Myxococcus xanthus: one gene and its partner. The protein of the gene in region 1 binds, or shares a complex with, the protein of each later gene. Links are inferred from orthologs where the notes say so. Each region holds a gene or a part of one and is shown in the gene's direction. Other genes may lie near its edges. The genes, in order: uvrA and mfd.

Evidence for each region.
Region 2: the proteins of uvrA (region 1) and mfd are in contact, whole or in part, in a crystal structure (PDB 4DFC), measured with the Escherichia coli proteins. The link is inferred for Myxococcus xanthus from one-to-one orthologs.

What each region holds. Positions count from the first base shown.
Region 1 is NZ_CP017174.1:3,002,852-3,011,094, reverse strand. Bases 2,378-5,808 are described here. They hold uvrA (excinuclease ABC subunit UvrA), read left to right. Parts: upstream 2,378-2,707; coding sequence 2,708-5,608; downstream 5,609-5,808. Also shown: BHS09_RS12790 (choice-of-anchor D domain-containing protein), read right to left, coding at 1-2,254; BHS09_RS12780 (POT family MFS transporter), read left to right, coding at 5,963-7,417; BHS09_RS12775 (peptide MFS transporter), read right to left, coding at 7,645-8,243. UniProt on the Escherichia coli protein: The UvrABC repair system catalyzes the recognition and processing of DNA lesions. UvrA is an ATPase and a DNA-binding protein. A damage recognition complex composed of 2 UvrA and 2 UvrB subunits scans DNA for abnormalities.
Region 2 is NZ_CP017174.1:1,248,347-1,257,280, reverse strand. What follows is about bases 4,813-8,934. They hold mfd (transcription-repair coupling factor), read left to right. Parts: upstream 4,813-5,167; coding sequence 5,168-8,734; downstream 8,735-8,934. Other genes in these bases: argE (acetylornithine deacetylase), read right to left, coding at 8,814-8,934; BHS09_RS05355 (sensor histidine kinase), read right to left, coding at 4,813-4,896. Also shown: BHS09_RS05385 (pilus assembly protein), read left to right, coding at 1-243; BHS09_RS05380 (type IV pilus modification PilV family protein), read left to right, coding at 240-776; BHS09_RS05375 (PilW family protein), read left to right, coding at 773-1,978; BHS09_RS05370 (pilus assembly FimT family protein), read left to right, coding at 1,980-2,624; BHS09_RS05365 (c-type cytochrome), read left to right, coding at 2,731-3,060; BHS09_RS05360 (hypothetical protein), read left to right, coding at 3,112-3,435; more of BHS09_RS05355, read right to left, coding at 3,457-4,812. UniProt on the Escherichia coli protein: Couples transcription and DNA repair by recognizing RNA polymerase (RNAP) stalled at DNA lesions. Mediates ATP-dependent release of RNAP and its truncated transcript from the DNA, and recruitment of nucleotide excision repair machinery to the damaged site.

The sequences.
Region 1 (8,243 bases):
CATTCTCTCCGCCCTGCGAGCCGCCCGGGCACTCAGACCAGCCACCTGGAGACGGGTCCAAGCCCGTGGTGGTGACGCCGATGCGGTAGTCCACCGAGGCGCCGTCCGCCGCGCTCAGGAAGGCCGCGAAGTTCTGCCCCAGGCTCTGCTGCTCCTCCATCATCGACCCCGAGTTGTCGACCACGAAGAGCACGTCCACCTTCGCCTGTGACTCCTGGAAGAAGCGGTCCGTCTGCTCCGCCTTCGTCACGCCCTGTCCCACCATGCCCACCGTGTAGACGGAGCCATCCGCCAGGGTGAAACGCAACGCCGCGGTGTCAGCGCCGTCATCCACCGGGGCATACGTCGCCGTCAGCGCGCGCGTGCTCTGGCTCGCCAGCGTCCACGGGGCGTTGCCGCCACCATCCACGGTGAACTCGCCCGCGTCCGCGTCGAACGCCACCTGGCTCACCTGGATGGGCCCGACGCACGAGTTCACGGCCACCAGCTCCCGCGTGCGCGGGCCGCACGTCAGCTTGGTGACGCCGAAGTCCACCGTGGTGGGCTGCACCGCGAAGCATCCCACGACGCCCTCGCCCTGCAGCTCCACCAGCGGGTGTCCCTGCGTGGGGCTGTTCACCCAGGCCTCGGCCAGCCCCGAGAAGCCACCTTCCTCGGACGGTTTGAAGCGGACCACCAGCGTCGCCTTCGCGCCCGGCTCCAGCACGCCGTTGCGCATGGGAGACGCGGAGAACACCCCGTCCGAACCCTGGGCGAGCTGCATCGACGCCAGGTAGCAGGCCTCGGTGCCCGTGTTCCGCAGCGTCACCCCCAGCGCCACCTCCGCGCCCACCGGCACCTTGCCGAAGTCCAGCTGCTGGGGCAGCACGTACTGGCACGGCGCGAACACCCGGCTCCGCCCCTCCAGCGCCACCGCCTCCGTGGTCGCGGAGCCGCTGTCACGCACCGTGACGGAGAGCTGTCCCTGGCTGGCGTCCGTGTTCCCCGCCTTAGGCCGGAAGGTGACGCTCACCCGGGCATTCTGCCCCGCGGGCACCATCACGCTGGCGGGCGCCTGGGCCAGGGTGAAGTAGCCGCCCTGCTGCGTGTCGAGTTGGAGGTCGGTGACGCTCACGTCCGCACGGCAACGGTTGTAGACGGTGACGTCGCGCGTCGCCGTCATGCCCTCCGCCACCGTGCCGAAAGCCAGCCGCCGGGGCAGCACCGTCACGCACGAGCCGCCGCCCTCGCCCACCAGCGACACCTTGGGGCCCGGCGCGCTGGAGCCCTGCTCGCGCACGCCAATCTCCACCCGCCCGTCACGCACCTTGCCCACCGCCGCAGGCGTGAAGGCCACGCGCAGCTCCACCGCCGCGCCCGGTGCCAACTGCCCGTTGGCCACCACCGGCTCACTGGTGATGCGGAAGACGCCCTCCGAGCTGTCCACGAGCTGCGAGCCCGAGAAGCTCAACGGCTGCGTGCCCTGGTTGCGCACGGTGATGACCTGCTCCGCCGTGGCCCCCAGCGCCACGCGCCCGAAGTCCACGCGCAGCGGCGTCACCTCCAGCTTGGACGCCACGCCCGTTCCCATCAGCGGCACCACCGCCGGCTCACACCCGTCGCACACCGCTACGTGCAGCGCCGCCTCGGCCGCGCCCAGCCGGCGCGGAGCGTAGGCCACCGGCACCACCAACTGCTCGCCCGGAGCCAGCGAGGAGGGCAGGCCCTGCCCGGCGGTGAACTGGTCGGCGTCCGCGCCCTGCACGGACAGCGTCAGCGGACTGTCCACGTCCGATGGGTTGCGCACCGTCACCTCGCGCATCTCCACCAGGCCCATGGCCACGTTGCCGAAGTCGAGCGCCTCCGAGGACACCTCGAGGAAGGCCTTCACGCCGCGGCCGGACACCGGCACGCGTCCACCGACCTCCGCGTCGGTGATGATTTCCACCACGCCCTGAATCTCGCCCTCTACCCGCGGCAGGAAGTGGATTTCGATGTCCTGCTCGCCACCCGCGGACAGGATGAAGGGCTCGAAGGGGGGAATGTCGACGTTGGGCACGCTGGAGACGGCGCCTTCCACACGATAGGAAGCCCGGCCCGCGTTGGCGATTCGCAGCTTGAACGTCTTGGTATGCCCCAGCGCCGCGGGACCGAAGTCCACAGTCTCTGGCCTGACGACGAAGGCGCTCTTTGCCTTTTGAGAGGCGGGCCGTTCACACGCCCCTCCCGCCACCATCACCACCACCAACGCCACCAGCCCAAACGCCCTGCGCATAACGTCCTCCCCGCCCCACCGGGAGACGCCAGGAACACACCCTGGTTCACCTCACGGCTCAGCGGGGGGCCCTTTGCAACCCCGGTGCCCGGTCCGCCCACAGAGAGGCGAGGGGCGCTCCCACGCGGCAACCCCCTGGCCTCGCAGGGAAACGCCAGAGCCCGCCCGGGAAATGCGGGTGTCCTTTCGCAGGACACTTCTGAAATTCCTTCAGGAACCCCAGGTGTCACACAGACGAATCCTCCGTCCGGGTGGGGCAGGCGGCCAGGCGTCGCGACTTCGCCCCCTCTGAGTGGCCCAGGAGGGGCTCGGAGATTTCAGGGACGCCTCCCCGCCTGAAGGGTCGCCAGATGTGGGATGCGGGGCGCAACCCAGGACGTTCTCCTGTATCCAGAGCGGTTCCAACGTGTTTCCCCCTACCGGAACACATATTCAGTGGTAGATCGCCCGCCCATGTCCGAGCCCGACGTCATTTCCCTCAGAGGCGCCAAGGAGCACAACCTCAAGAACGTCTCCTTGGACATTCCCAAGAAAAAGCTCGTCGTCTTCACCGGCGTGTCTGGTTCGGGCAAGAGCTCGCTCGCCTTCGACACCCTCTACGCGGAAGGCCAGCGCCGCTACGTGGAGAGCCTCTCCGCCTATGCACGGCAGTTCCTGGGGCAGATGGAGAAGCCGAAGTACGACACCATTCGCGGCCTGTCGCCCACCATCTCCATCGAGCAGAAGGCGGCCAGCAACAACCCCCGCTCCACGGTGGGCACCGTCACGGAAGTACACGACTATCTGCGCGTACTTTATGCCTCCATCGGGGTGCAGCACTGCCCCAACTGTGGCGTGAAGGTGGGCAAGCAGAGCGCGCAGCAGATTGTCGATGAAATCCTCAAGGCCCCCGCGGGCACCAAGCTCCAGGTGCTGGCGCCGCTGGTGACGAACCGCAAGGGCGAGCACAAGGACCTGCTCGCCGAGGCCCAGAAGCGCGGCTTCTCCCGTGCCCGCATCGACGGCGCGCTCAAGAGCCTGGAGGAGCGCATCGAGTTGGACAAGAAGTCCAAGCACGACATCGCGCTCGTCATCGACCGCGTGGTGCTCAAGCCGGACGTGAAGACGCGCCTCACCGACTCCGTGGAGACGGCGCTGCGAGAAGGCAAGGGCACGCTCATCATCACCGACGAGAAGGGCACGCTCGCCTCCGACCGGGTGATGTCCGAGCTCAATGCCTGCTCCAAGTGTGGCCTGTCCTTCGGTGATTTGACGCCCGCGTCCTTCTCCTTCAACAACCCCCTGGGGATGTGCACGGACTGCAACGGTCTGGGCACCAAGCCGGAGATGGACCCGGACCTCATCGTCCCGGACACGTCACGCAGCATCCGCGATGGCGCCATCGAACCGTGGGCCGGCAGCATGAACCGCGGCGAGGGCTGGACAGCCGACTTCGTGGAGAGCCTGGCCAAGGCCTTCAAGATTGATCTGGACGTGCCCTACGCGAAGCTGACCAAGCGTGAGAAGGACACGCTGATGTACGGCGCCAATGGCAAGTCCTTCACCGTCGCGTGGGGCGAGGGCGGCAAGTACAAGATGGAATGGGAGGGCCTGGTCGAGCGCATGATGCGCAACTTCAAGACGACCACCTCCGAGGCGCGCCGCACCGAGCTCCAGAAGTACTTCAGCGACAAGCCCTGCCCGTCCTGCAAGGGCGAGCGCCTGAAGCCGGAGAGCCGCGCGGTGAAGGTGCACGGGCGAAGCATCGTCGAGCTGAGCCGGCTGACCATCTCCGACTCGCTGGGCTTCCTGGGCGACATGGCCCTGTCCGCGCACGAGCGGAAGATCGCCACCGAGCTGCTGAAGGAGATTCGCAGCCGCCTGTCCTTCCTGGTGGACGTGGGCCTGGGCTACCTGATGCTGGACCGCACCGCGTCCACGCTGTCAGGCGGTGAGAGCCAGCGCATCCGGCTGGCGTCGCAGATGGGCAGTGAGCTGACGGGCGTCATCTACATCCTGGATGAGCCCTCCATCGGCCTGCACCAGCGCGACAACGGCAAGCTGCTGCTGACGCTCAAGCGCCTGCGGGACTTGGGCAACTCCGTCATCGTCGTGGAGCACGACGAGGAGACGATGGAGGAGGCGGACTGGCTGGTGGACTTCGGTCCGGGCGCGGGCGAGCTGGGCGGCCAGGTGGTGGCCCAGGGCACGCCGGAGCAGGTCATGGCGAACGAGGCCAGCTCCACCGGCGCGTACCTCTCCGGGCGGCAGGAAATCGAGATTCCGCAGGAGCGCCGCAAGCCGGACCCGAAGCGCAAGCTGGTCATCCAGGGGGCGCAGGAGAACAACCTGAAGAACGTGGACGCGGAGATTCCGCTGGGCGTCTTCAGCGCGATTACCGGCGTGTCCGGCGCGGGCAAGTCCACGCTCATCAACGAGATTCTCTTCCCGGCCCTGGCGCGGCACCTCTACGAGAGCCGTGAATCCCCGGGCAAGCACAAGGCCGTGCTGGGCATGGAGCACCTGGACAAGGTCATCGACATCGACCAGCGCCCCATCGGCCGCACGCCGCGCAGCAACCCGGCCACGTACACCAAGCTCTTCGACAACATCCGCGAGGTGTTCGCGATGACGCCCGAGGCGCGCGCGTTCGGCTACGGGCCGGGCCGCTTCAGCTTCAACATCAAGGGCGGCCGCTGCGAGGCATGCGAAGGCGACGGAGTGAAGCTGGTGGAGATGCATTTCCTGGCGGACGTCTACGTGCCCTGCGAGGTGTGCGCCGGCAAGCGCTTCAACGAGGCCACCCTGCGCGTGCGCTACAAGGGGAAGAACATCGCCGAGGTGCTCGATATGAGCGTGCGCGAGGCGATGGAGCACTTCGGCGCTCACCGCGACATCATGCGTGTGCTGCAGACGCTCCATGACGTCGGTCTGGGCTACATCCGCCTGGGGCAGCCCTCCCCCACCCTGTCCGGCGGCGAGGCCCAGCGCATCAAGCTGGCCCGCGAGCTGGCGCGCGTGGCCACCGGGCGCACCCTCTACATCCTCGACGAGCCCACCACCGGCCTGCACTTCGAGGACATCCGCAAGCTGCTGTCCGTGCTCAACCGGCTGGTGGAGGCGGGCAACAGCGTGCTCGTCATCGAGCACAACCTGGACGTCATCAAGAGCGCGGATTGGCTCATCGACCTGGGCCCCGAGGGCGGCGCGGGCGGCGGCAGGATTCTGGCCGCTGGCACGCCCGAGCAGGTCGCCGAGGTCGAAGGCAGCCACACCGGCCGCTACCTGGGCCACGTGCTCACCAAGGCCCGCCGGGCCCGCGTGGGCGTGCGTGTGGACGACCCGGTGCCCGTGAAGAAGGGCGCGCGGGGCTGACGGCGCACCGCGCAATGCCTCCTGGGAAAATGGAGCGGGGGGACGGGGGTGCCTTCATTCACCCCCACCCCCTCGCACCACCTTGGAGGAAAGACATCATGGGAAATGATAGGGATATTCCAATGCCTGTCAAACCCAGCCAGGCAACTTGAGTTGTATTAACAAACACGCACGCCCACCGGAATGACGCAGGTAGTCTTACCGGAGATTTCCGGCATGGGTGCGGCCAGGGAAGCGCCGGGTGGCGCGGCGGGGCCCTTCCGTTCGGTGGAGTCCCGGCGGCGCGTTGGGTAGGGTGCGGCTTCTCAGAATCTAGGAGCCCCCACCTTTCGTCACGAGGGAGCACCCCGTCGTATGGCCCAGGCAACCGCCGCGCAGAGCAGCAAGTTCCCGCCGCAAATCCCCTTCATCATCGGCAACGAGGCGTGTGAGCGCTTCAGCTTCTACGGGATGCGGAACATCCTCACGGTGTTCCTCATCGACTACCTGCTGCGCACGCAGATACCGGACAACGCGCTGCGCGAGGCCGAAGCCAAGAGCCTGATGCACACGTTCATGGCGGGCGTGTACTTCTTCCCGCTCATCGGCGGCTACCTGGCGGACCGGTTCTTCGGGAAGTACCGCATCATCCTGGGGCTGAGCCTGGTGTACTGCCTGGGCCACGCGTGCCTCGCCGTCTTCGAGAACAGCGTCACGGGGTTCTTCACGGGCCTGGCGCTCATCGCCATTGGCAGTGGCGGCATCAAGCCCTGCGTGGCGGCAATGGTGGGGGACCAGTTCAACGAGTCCAACAGCCACCTGGTGAAGAAGGTCTTCGCCATCTTCTACTGGACCATCAACTTCGGCTCGTTCTTCGCGTCGCTGTTCATCCCCCTGCTGCTCAAGCACTTCGGGCCGTCGGTGGCCTTCGGCATCCCCGGGGTGCTGATGTTCATCGCGACGTTCATCTTCTGGGCGGGCCGTCACAAGTACGTCCGGGTGCCGGCGACGGGCGCCAATCCGCACAGCTTCTTCAAGGTGGTGGCCAGCGCGCTGCGCAACCGCGGCCAGGGCGGCGGCTGGCTGGACGGCGCGAAGCGGGAGCACCCCGAGGAGGCCGTGGACGGCGTGAAGGCGGTGTTCAAGGTGAGCGCGCTGCTGCTCCCCTTCGTGCCCTTCTTCTGGATGCTCTTCGACCAGAAGGCTTCGACGTGGGTGGTGCAGGCCCGGTCCATGGACCCGCAGGTGGGGCCGTTCACCTTCCAAGCCAGCCAGATGCAGTTCGTCAATCCGCTGCTGGTGATGCTGCTCATCCCCTTCCTGACGGCCGTCGTCTACCCGGCCTTCCAACGCTTCGGCTGGGAGCTGACGCCGCTGCGGCGCATGCCGCTGGGCCTGGTGATTGGCGCGCTGTCGTTCATCATCGCCGGCATCTTCCAGGTGACGATGGAGGGCGGCACGACGCTGAACATCGCGTGGCAGATTCTCCCGTACATCGTGCTGACGCTGGGCGAAATCCTGATGTCCACCACGGGCCTGGAGTTCGCGTACACGCAGGCCCCGCGTGAGATGAAGGGCACCATCCAGAGCGTGTGGCTGGTGACGAACACGCTGGCCAACGTGGCGGTGGCCATCACCGCGAAGCTCAACGTCTTCACGGGCTCCGGGCAGTTCTTCTTCTACGCCGGCTTCGCCCTGGTGGCCGCAGTGGGTATGGCCCTGGTGGCCCGCCGCTACGTGGTGCGCGACTACTACCAGACGTCCGCGCCCGTCCCCACCGAGGAGCGCACCGCCGCCGGTGTGACGCCCGGCTCGGCGAAGTCCGCGTAGCCAGGCGGTCAGCCCGCAGCAGTGGACGCCGGTGCACCCCTGAGGTGCGCCGGCGTTTGTGTTTCAGGCGTGGCGCGGACAGGGGCGCGAACGGAAACGCCGGAGCAGCCCCCCGGGCGCGTTTCGGCATCGGACCGCCGCGAGGCCGCCAGCTCCGCGAACAGAAACGCCGGCGCCCCATCGGGACGCCGGCGTCTGGACTTCAATCAGGAGGAGTCCGCGACCGCTCAGGCCGCCGCCACCGAGCCGCCCTGCTGCTCGGAGGTGGGCGCGGAGGGCTTCACCTCGTCCGTGCCGTGCATCATCCGCTTGAGGATGGGCGACACGACGAGCAGCAGCACGCCAGCGATGCCCGTTCCCACGGAGATGTAGAGGAACACGCTGAACTCGCCCAGCTTCTCCGAGTAGCCACCGAAGACACCGGCCAGCTTGTTGGCCGCCGCGTTCGCGAGGAACCACACGCCCATCATCGCGGAGACGATGCGCGCCGGCGCCACCTTGGTCACCATGGACAGGCCCACGGGCGACAGGCACAGCTCACCCATGGTGTGCAGCAGGTAGGCCATCACCACCCACCACGCCGCCGCCTTGCCCGTCGAGGCGCTCTCGCTGGAGGCGCCCAGCATGAAGAGGAAGCCGGCGGAGAGGAACAGCAGGCCCATGCTCATCTTCACCGGGATGCTCGGGTCCTTGCCGCGCGCGGCCAGCCAGCTCCACAGGCCGGCGAAAATCGGCGCCAGCGTGACGATGAAGATGGAGTTGAAGTTCTGGAACCAGGTCGTCGGCACTTCCCAACCCAGGATGCCGCGGTCCACCTTCGCGTTCG
Region 2 (8,934 bases), 1.8 Mb from region 1 along the record:
AGGGTCTACGCCTACAGCACCGCGGGCAATGCGCTCGCGGGCAACGACACCCCCATCGACGGCCACGGCACGCACGCGCCCGTGCTCTATGACAATCACCTGCTCATCGTGAAGAACGGGCAGGTGCGCGCGCTGGGGAGCGGGACGTACAACAACCCCACCGCAGAGACGCCGCGAAGCAGCTCCCGGGTCCTCATCTGGGACGTGCAGTCCGGCTCACGCGTCCAGGAGGTGGTGCCATGAACCGGCGCAGGTTCCACACCCATCCGCGCGGCCTCAGCATCCTGGAGACCATCGCCACCGCCGCGGTGCTCATGCTCGGCATCCTGGGCATCATGCTCACGCTGGGCACCGCGTCCCGACACAACCGCCGCAACAACAACCTGAGCCAGGCGAACCTCATCGCCGAACAGGAGCTGGAGCGCGTGGTCAACCTCCGCTGCGTGGGCGAGCCGCTGAATGACCCCTGCATCAACATCAAGCAGCTCGACGACACGCGGCGCGACGTGTGGTGGTCCGCCAATAGCCGCATGACGGAGACGCCGCCCCTTCCGGGCGCGACGCCGCAAATGGCCTACACGCTGACGCTGGACGTGGACCCACCCTTCGAGGGCGCCGAGACAGGCGAGCCCGCGCTGAGCCGCGCCATCCCGCTTCCCCACGCCAGCAACCTGGCCCTGCACCAGGTCGTCAACGTCCGCGTCACCGTGAGCTGGGCGGAGGAGCCCGGCGCTCCCCGCCGCGCGGTGGCCTTGCAGACCCGGATGGCGCCATGAAGCGACTTCGTTCGACGACGCCGCGCGGCTTCACGCTCATCGAGCTGATGGTGGCCGCATCGATGTCCATGCTGGTGCTCGCCACCGCCATTGGCGTGAGCGTCCACCTCCAGCGCCGGGGCCTGCTGGAAGAGCGCATCATGGAGACGCAGAACAAGGGCCGGGCCGCGCGTGACTTGATGGCGTTCGGCGTGCAGCGGGCGGGCGCGGGCATTGGCAGCGTCTCCCTCACCGGCGGCCGGATTCCCGCCGGCGAAGCCGACCTGTTCTACGCGGTGTGGGCTCGGCCCCAGGCGACCTTCCCGGACGACGCCAGCTTCGTCCCACCCGCCGATGCCGCGCTGCTGTCGGATGCCCTGGAGGTCTGGGAGACGGACCCGGCGCGCATGGTGCTGCTGGACCAGTGCCCCTTGCCGGCGACCGCGGCCTGGTTCGAGGACACACTGTGCGTCGGAGGCCTGCCGCCCGCCTTCCTGGACAATGCGGTCATCGCCGTCGTTTTTCCGGGTACGGACGACGAGCGGGGCTGGGCCTGCGTGGGACAGGTGACGAACCTCGTGGCGGAAGGCGTGGAATGGACGCCCGCCATCCCAGGCCGACCCGCACCCGCCGACGGCAACTGCCATCCCGATGCCGTGACGCTTCCCGAGTCGCCCTGGCTTGGCACACGGGAACCGCGCGAAGGGGGCATGTACCTGCTCCCGCTCACCAGCCGCAGCTACCGGGTGAACTGGCCCGGCGGCACGCCCGTGCTGGAGATGGACGTGGATGGGCCCACGGGGCCCGCGGGCTACACCGCGGTGTCCCAGGACATCGAGCAGTTGCAGGTCCGGCTGGGCGTGATTGCACCCGACGCGCTCCCCGGCGCCCCCGTGCGCTTCTTCCCGGACGCGGAGACCGGGCGCCCCTCGCTGGCCACCTGCACCCAGGCCACCTGCGCCCCGCACATCTCCTGGGCCTGGGACCCGGGCGTACCCGTTCCGCCGGACCGCGGCCCGGGCAGCGCGGGTGACGAGCTGATGCGCCACATGCGCGTGGTGGAGCTGTCCATCACCGCGCGCTCGCAGCGCGCCGAGCTGACGGGGAACGAAGCGCCCGGAGCGCGAGACGACGACGGCAACCTGCGGGATGGCTACAAGCGCCGGCACAGCGTCATCCGCCTGGCGCCTCGCAACTTCGCGTTCGTGGGAACGGGGGGCTGACATGCTGCCACGCAACCGAGGCATGACGCTGCTGGAGGTGATGGTCGTGGTGGCCCTGGTTGGCATCTTCACCACCCTCTCCGTGTCCAGCTTCCAGGGCATGACGGAGCGCCAGCGCCTTGGCGCCGCGCAGCGCGAGCTGGTGCTGATGATGCAGGAGGCCCGTCAGAAAGCACGCGCGACCCACCAGCCCGTGCGGCTGGGCACGCGCGTCACGGATGAGCAGGGCGTCCAGGTGACGCGCATGCGCTGGGAGGCACTGGCATGCAGTGATGCCTGGGGCACGGTGTGTCCCATGCCCGCGTGCCAGGAGAACGCCTGCGGCGTGGGCGGCTGCGAATGCGCGGAGCTGGGGCCGGAGCTGATCATCCCGCCGAAGCTCGACGTGGACCTGCTGGTGGGCCTGTGCTGGCTGGGCAACCCCGGCGCCAGCGCGCCCGTCGTGGCCCCGCCGGCGCCCGGCGGAAGGGTGTGCGAACCGAACGCCCTGCTGCCCACGACGGAGCGGCTCGTCCTCCTGCGCAACGGGGGGACGCTCGAATCGCCGGACTGGAAACCGGAGCTGGTATTCCAGGCGGATGGCCTGACGGCGGCAGTACGCCCCATGGATTGTGACAAGCACGCCTCCACGCCAGGCTGCCAGTAGGCGGCGTCCGCACCGCCGCCGTCGCGCGTGCGAACGGGCCGCTTCGGCGTATGCTCGGGGGCCCGGGCCCAGGGCCCGGCATGCAGTCCGCAAGGAGCCCCCGACAATGATGAAGCGGTTGGTCCTGGTCCTGAGCCTGGGTGGAGCCACCGGCGCCCACGCGGACGCCGTGGCCGACGTGTGGCAGGCGAAGTGCACCGTGTGTCACGGCGGTGACGGCAAGGCGCAGACGAAGATGGGCCAGAAGGAGTCCATCGGCGACATGAGCCGGCCCGACTGGCAGCAGTCCCGGACGGACGCTGACATCCGCAAGGTGATTGCCGACGGCGATCCACGGAACAGCAAGATGAAGCCCTTCAAGGACAAGCTTACCCCAGCGCAGATTGACGCACTGGTGGGATACATCCGCACCATGAAGGCGCCGACGGCCCCTTGAATTTCCGTTCGAAGCCGCGCGTCATCCCCTCAAGAGAAACGGAGCCCCCCCATGAAGAACCTCACCGTTGCCGTCGTCTTCTGCCTCTCCATGGCCAGCCTGTTCACCTCCCTGCGCGCCGACGCGCTCTCGTCGGTGCACATCGAGAAGGGGGTTTCTCCGGCGCAGTCGCTGTCTCTCCGCCCGGATGACGGCAAGGGCGGCGGTGACGACAAGGGCGACAAGGGTGGCAAGGGCGGTGAGGAGGACGAGGAGGAGTACCGCAAGCGCCGCTACGCCGGCCTGTCCCAGCAGGCCGCGATGGAGCTGGTGGACCCGGGCGCGCTGACGGACGTCATCCGCCTGCAGGCCGCCGTGAAGTTCGGCCAGCGCTAGCAGCAGGCCACGGGCCGGGCCTCAGGCAGTCTTGCCTGGAGGCCCACCCAGCGGCCGGGTGACGCGAGGCAGCGTCACCGAGAAGCAGGTCCCCGTGTCCGCCGACGACGCCACGTCCAGCCAGCCTCCGTGCGCCGTCACGATTTGCGACACGATGTAGAGCCCCAACCCCAGACCCTGGTGCTTCGGCTTCGGCTGCCCCGGCTCGGGGGGCACCCCGTGGAACGGCGAGAAGAGCCGCGGGCGCAGCGACTCGGGGATGGGCGGCCCACCGTTGTGGACCTCCACGCGCTGGAAGAGCGAGCCCTTCGCCGCCAGCCGCACCCGCACCGAGCTCCCCTCCGGGCTGTGTTGAAGCGCGTTGCCCAGCAGGTTCGACAGCACCTGTCCCAGGCGCTCCTCGTCCCAGATGCCGCGTGACTCGCCGTCCACCTCCAGCCGGACGCAGCACTCCGGATGCGCGGGCTCCAGCTCGGAGATGATGCGCCGGCACACGTCCTCCATGGACACCTCATGGGGACGCAGCGGAATGCCGCCAGCCATGCGGGCGCGCGTGAAGTCGAGCAGCTGTTTCACCAGCCGCGCCATCCGCTCAGCACTCCCGTCGATGCGGGCCACCACGCGCCGGACCTCTGGGGGCAGCGTGTCCCGGGCCAGGAGGGCCGCGGAGGACAGCCGCACCGCGGCCAGTGGATTGCCCAGGTCGTGGCCCAGCACACCGATGAAGCGCTCCTGGAAGCGCGCCTCCTCCTCGCGCTCCAGCTCCTGGCGGCGCCGCGCGGTGACGTCCCGGCAGATGGCGAACAGGCCGTACACGGTGCCGTCTCCGCGGCGAAGCACGCCCTTCGTCGTGTGCCAGATGCGGTCCGTCCCCGGGCCGCCTTCCGCCCCTTCGTACGTGGCCGTGTGCCCGGAGCTCATCACCTCGCGGTCGTGCGCCAGCGTCGGCGCGGCCCGGTCGGCGCCCAGCAACTCCACGTCCGTGCGGCCGAGGATTTCGCGCGGGGCCCGGTGGAAGGCGCTCGCGGTGGCGGGATTGATGAGGATGTACCGGCCCGACACGTCCTTCACGTAGATGGCGTCGGTGGCGCTCTCGATGACGGCGTGCAGCAGGTCATGGTCGCGCCGCAGGGCTTCTTCCGCGGCCATGCGCTCGGTGAGGTCCTCCAGGAAGAGCACCACGCCGTCGTCACACGGTGATACGCGCGCCTGGAGCCACACGGTGCCCATGGGCGACTGCCGGGACACCCGCGCGATTTCTGGCGCGCGGCGTGTCACCACGCGGACACACGCACTGAAGAGGCCGCCGTCCCACGCCCACGGCGCTTCCTCCAGCAGCCGGTTGTGCACCAGGCTGCCCTCTTCTCCGCCGAGCCAGCGCTCCGCCTGCACGTTGGCGGAGACACACTCGAAGTCGACGATGCCGCCGACCGCGGAGCGCACGCTCCGCAAGACGACCACCGCCTCGGAAAGAGGTTCGTCCCCTTCGGTGCCCAGGCACCTGTTGATTCCACGGCCAGATGACATGTCGGCGTGGCCCCCGATGCTGCCGTTGTGAGCCACCCTAACCCCGCAGCAGGGGGTGGGGCCAACCGGTCCCCGGGGTGGCTGAACAGTGCCCGAGCTAACCAGAGCTTCCGATTTCTCCTGTTTCGCTCGACAGCCGAAGCGCTCCGTCGTTGACCTGACAGGGTGAGACTCCTAATTACCCCGGGGCCCTCAGGGTCCACTCATGGACACTCCCTTTACACAGACGCAGGACGGCGGCGCGGCGGGTGACCCCTTCGCCCAGGTGGTTGACGGACTTCGGGCGGGGCAGCGCGTCCGGACACAGGGGCTCAAGGGGGCCGCGCGCGGGCATGTGCTCGCCCGCCTGCATGGCGCGCTGAAAGCGCCGCTGGTCTGCGTGGCGGTGGACGAGGAAGCCGCCGACGCGCTCGCCGCCGACCTGTCCTTCTTCCTGGGCGGCCAAGGCAGCCTGCTGGCGCCGCGCGTGCTGCGGCTGCCCGCGGACGAGGTACTGCCCTACGACGAGGTGTCTCCCGACGCGGCCGCCGTCACGGAGCGGCTGGGCGCCCTCTTCCACCTGGGCCAGGGAACGCGCTTCCCCGCGCTGGTGCTGTCCGTGCGCGCCCTGCACCGCAAGGTGCTGCCGCTGTCGGTGATGCGCGCGCTGGCCGCGCGGGTGGCCGTGGGTCAGGACTTCGACCGCGACTCGCTGGCGCGCCGGCTGGTGCACATGGGCTACCAGAACAGCCCCTTGGTGGAGGACGTGGGCACGTTCAGTGTGCGCGGCGACCTGCTGGATGTCTTCAGCCCCCTCTACGACAAGCCCGTCCGCCTGGAGTTCTTCGGCGACACCATCGAGTCCATTCGCGCCTTCGACCCGCAATCCCAGCGCACGGTGGACGCGCTGAAGGAAGTGGACCTGGTCCCCGCGCGAGAGGTCCTGCTCACCGACGAGACGCGCCCGCGCGCCGAGTCCGCCGCCCGCGCGGTGGCTGACCGCATCAACCTGCCCACCATCAAGCTGCGCGAGCAGCTGGACGCCCTGCGCGAGGGCCTGCCCGGCTTCGGAATGGAGGGCCTGCTGCCCGGCTTCTTCGAGGGCGGGCTGTCCACGGTGTTCGACTTCCTGCGCGTCTGGAGCCCCGAGGCGCCCGTCATCTACCTGGACGACCCGCTGGGCCAGGACCGCGCGGCGGACACGCTGTGGGAGGAACTGGAGCGTTCGCACACCGCGGCCGAGGCACGGCAGGAGCTCATCTGTCCGCCGCTGGAGCACTTCCTCTCCCGTGAGGACGTGAACCAGCGGATGCAGTCCTTCCGCGTGCTGGAAGGCGGTGGCCTGTCGCTGGCGCAGACAGAGCGCCTACCGGTGCACTTCAGCTTCGGCGGCACCCAGGACCTGCGTGAGGCCATCCTGGCGCACCACGGTGAAGAGGGCGCGCTGTCCCCGCTGGTGGAGCGGCTGGAGCGCTGGCGCGAGCTGCGCGTGGCCTGCGTGGTGGCGTGCGGCACGCTGAGCCAGGCAGACCGGCTGAAGCGGCTGCTGATGGACCGCAACGTGGTGGTGAAGGTCCACACGGAGCCGCTGGAGGACGCGGTGACGCTGTACGAGCCGTCCATCCGCGTGCACCTCTTCACGGGCGAGGTGAGCCACGGCTTCGTGGATGGGCCGGGCGGGCTCGCGGTGCTGGCGGACGAGGAGATTTTCGGCGTGCGCGCGCGCCGGCGTCCCAAGCGCAGCAAGAAGCTGGACGCGTTCGGCTCCGGCTTCGGGGACCTGAAGGAAGGCGACCTCATCGTCCATACCGACTTCGGTATCGGCCGCTATGCGGGCCTGACGAAGATGGAGGTCAACGGCGTGCCCGGGGACTTCCTCGTCCTGGAGTACGCGGGCCGGGACAAAATCTACCTGCCGGTGGGCCGCATGCGGCTCATCCAGAAGTTCTCCGGCGGCGACCCCACGCAGGTGCAGCTGGACAAGCTGGGCACCACGAGCTGGGAGAAGACGAAGAAGCGCGTCAAGGAGCAGCTGCTCAAGATGGCGGCGGAGCTCCTCCAGATTGCCGCCGCGCGCAAGGCGCACCCCGGCCATGCCTTCAGCGCGCCGGACCGGTACTTCGCCCAGTTCGAAGCGGACTTCGAGTTCGAGGAGACGCCGGACCAGGCCAAGGCGATTGAGGACGTGCTGGCGGACATGCAGAAGCCGGAGCCCATGGACCGGCTCGTCTGCGGCGACGTCGGCTACGGCAAGACGGAGGTGGCCATGCGGGCCGCCTTCAAGGCCGCGCTGGACCGCAAGCAGGTGGCGGTGCTGGTGCCCACCACCGTGCTGGCGCAGCAGCACTTCCTCTCCTTCAAGAGGCGCTTCGCGGACTACCCCGTCACGGTGGAGGTCATCTCCGGGATGAAGAAGGCACCGGAGGTGCGGGAAATCCTCAAGCGCGCCAAGGAGGGCAAGGTCGACATCCTCATCGGCACGCACAAGCTGCTGGGCGGCGAGGTGGCCTTCAAGGAACTGGGCCTGATGATTGTCGACGAGGAGCAGCGCTTCGGCGTGAAGCAGAAGGAGTCGCTGAAGAAGTGGCGCTCCCAGATTGACGTGCTCACGCTGACGGCCACGCCCATTCCCCGCACGCTGCACATGAGCATGTCGGGCGTGCGCGACATGAGCATCATCGCCACGCCGCCGCAGGACCGCCGGGCCATCCGCACCTTCGTGATGAAGTACGAGGATACGGTGGTGAAGGAGGCGATTGAGCGCGAGGTGGCGCGCGGCGGACAGGTGTTCTTCGTCCACAACCGCGTGGAGTCGCTGCCCTCCATCGAGACGCAGCTGCGCGCGCTGGTTCCCCAGGTCAGCATCGGCGTGGCGCACGGGCAGATGGGCGAAGGGCAGCTGGAGAAGGTGATGCTCGCCTTCACGGAGAAGAAGTACCAGGTGCTGCTGTGCACCAGCATCATCGAGAGTGGCATCGACATCTCCAGCGCCAACACGATGATTGTGAACCGGGCGGACCAGTTCGGCCTGGCGCAGCTCTACCAACTCCGTGGCCGCGTGGGCCGGTCCAAGGAGCGCGCGTATGCGTACCTGCTGGTGCCGTCGCGGCGCGCGGTGACGAAGGACGCGCAGCGGCGCCTGGAGGTGCTCCAGAACTTCACCGAGCTGGGCGCGGGCTTCTCCATCGCCAGTCATGACCTGGAGATTCGCGGCGCGGGCAACCTGCTGGGCGACAAGCAATCGGGCGCCATCGCCGAGATTGGCTTCGACATGTACGCGCAGCTCCTGGAGGAAGCCGTCGCGGAGATGCAGGGCCAGCCGCCCAAGGTGCAGATCGAGCCGGACGTCACGCTGCCCATGCCGGCGCTCATCCCGGACGACTACGTGAGCGACGTCCACCAGCGGCTCGTCTTCTACAAGCGCTTCAGCCAGGCCAGCCACCCGGACGAAGTCACTGACTTGCGCGCCGAGCTGGTGGACCGGTACGGCGAAGCCCCGGACGAGGTGGACCACCTGTCCGAGCTGACGCTGCTGAAAATCGACATGCGCGACCTGCGCCTGCGCGGGCTGGAGGTGGGCACCACCCGGCTGGTGGTGACGCTGGGCGCGGACGCGCTGCTGGATGGCCCCAAGGTGGCGGGGCTCGTGCAGCGCTCCAAGGGCGTCTACCGCCTCACGCCAGACATGAAGCTCATCGCCCGCGCGCCACAGGGCGCCAGTGGCCATGACCTCATCGCCGAGGCCAAGAAGGTGCTGAGGGATTTGAGCCACTGCGCACTGCCGCAGGCGTAGGCGCGGACCTCGGCGGCCGTTCCGCCGCCGAGGCCGTGCGCTGAGGCGTGTGCTTCCGCCCAAGCGCAGTCACTCAGGCTCAGCGCCCGCCGCAGAAGTGGGCCACGGCGCGAGCCAGGACGGCCTCGCAGCGCACCAGGTCTTCCACGGGCACGTATTCGCCCGTCTGGTGCGCCACGCGGATGTCGCCGGGGCCGAAC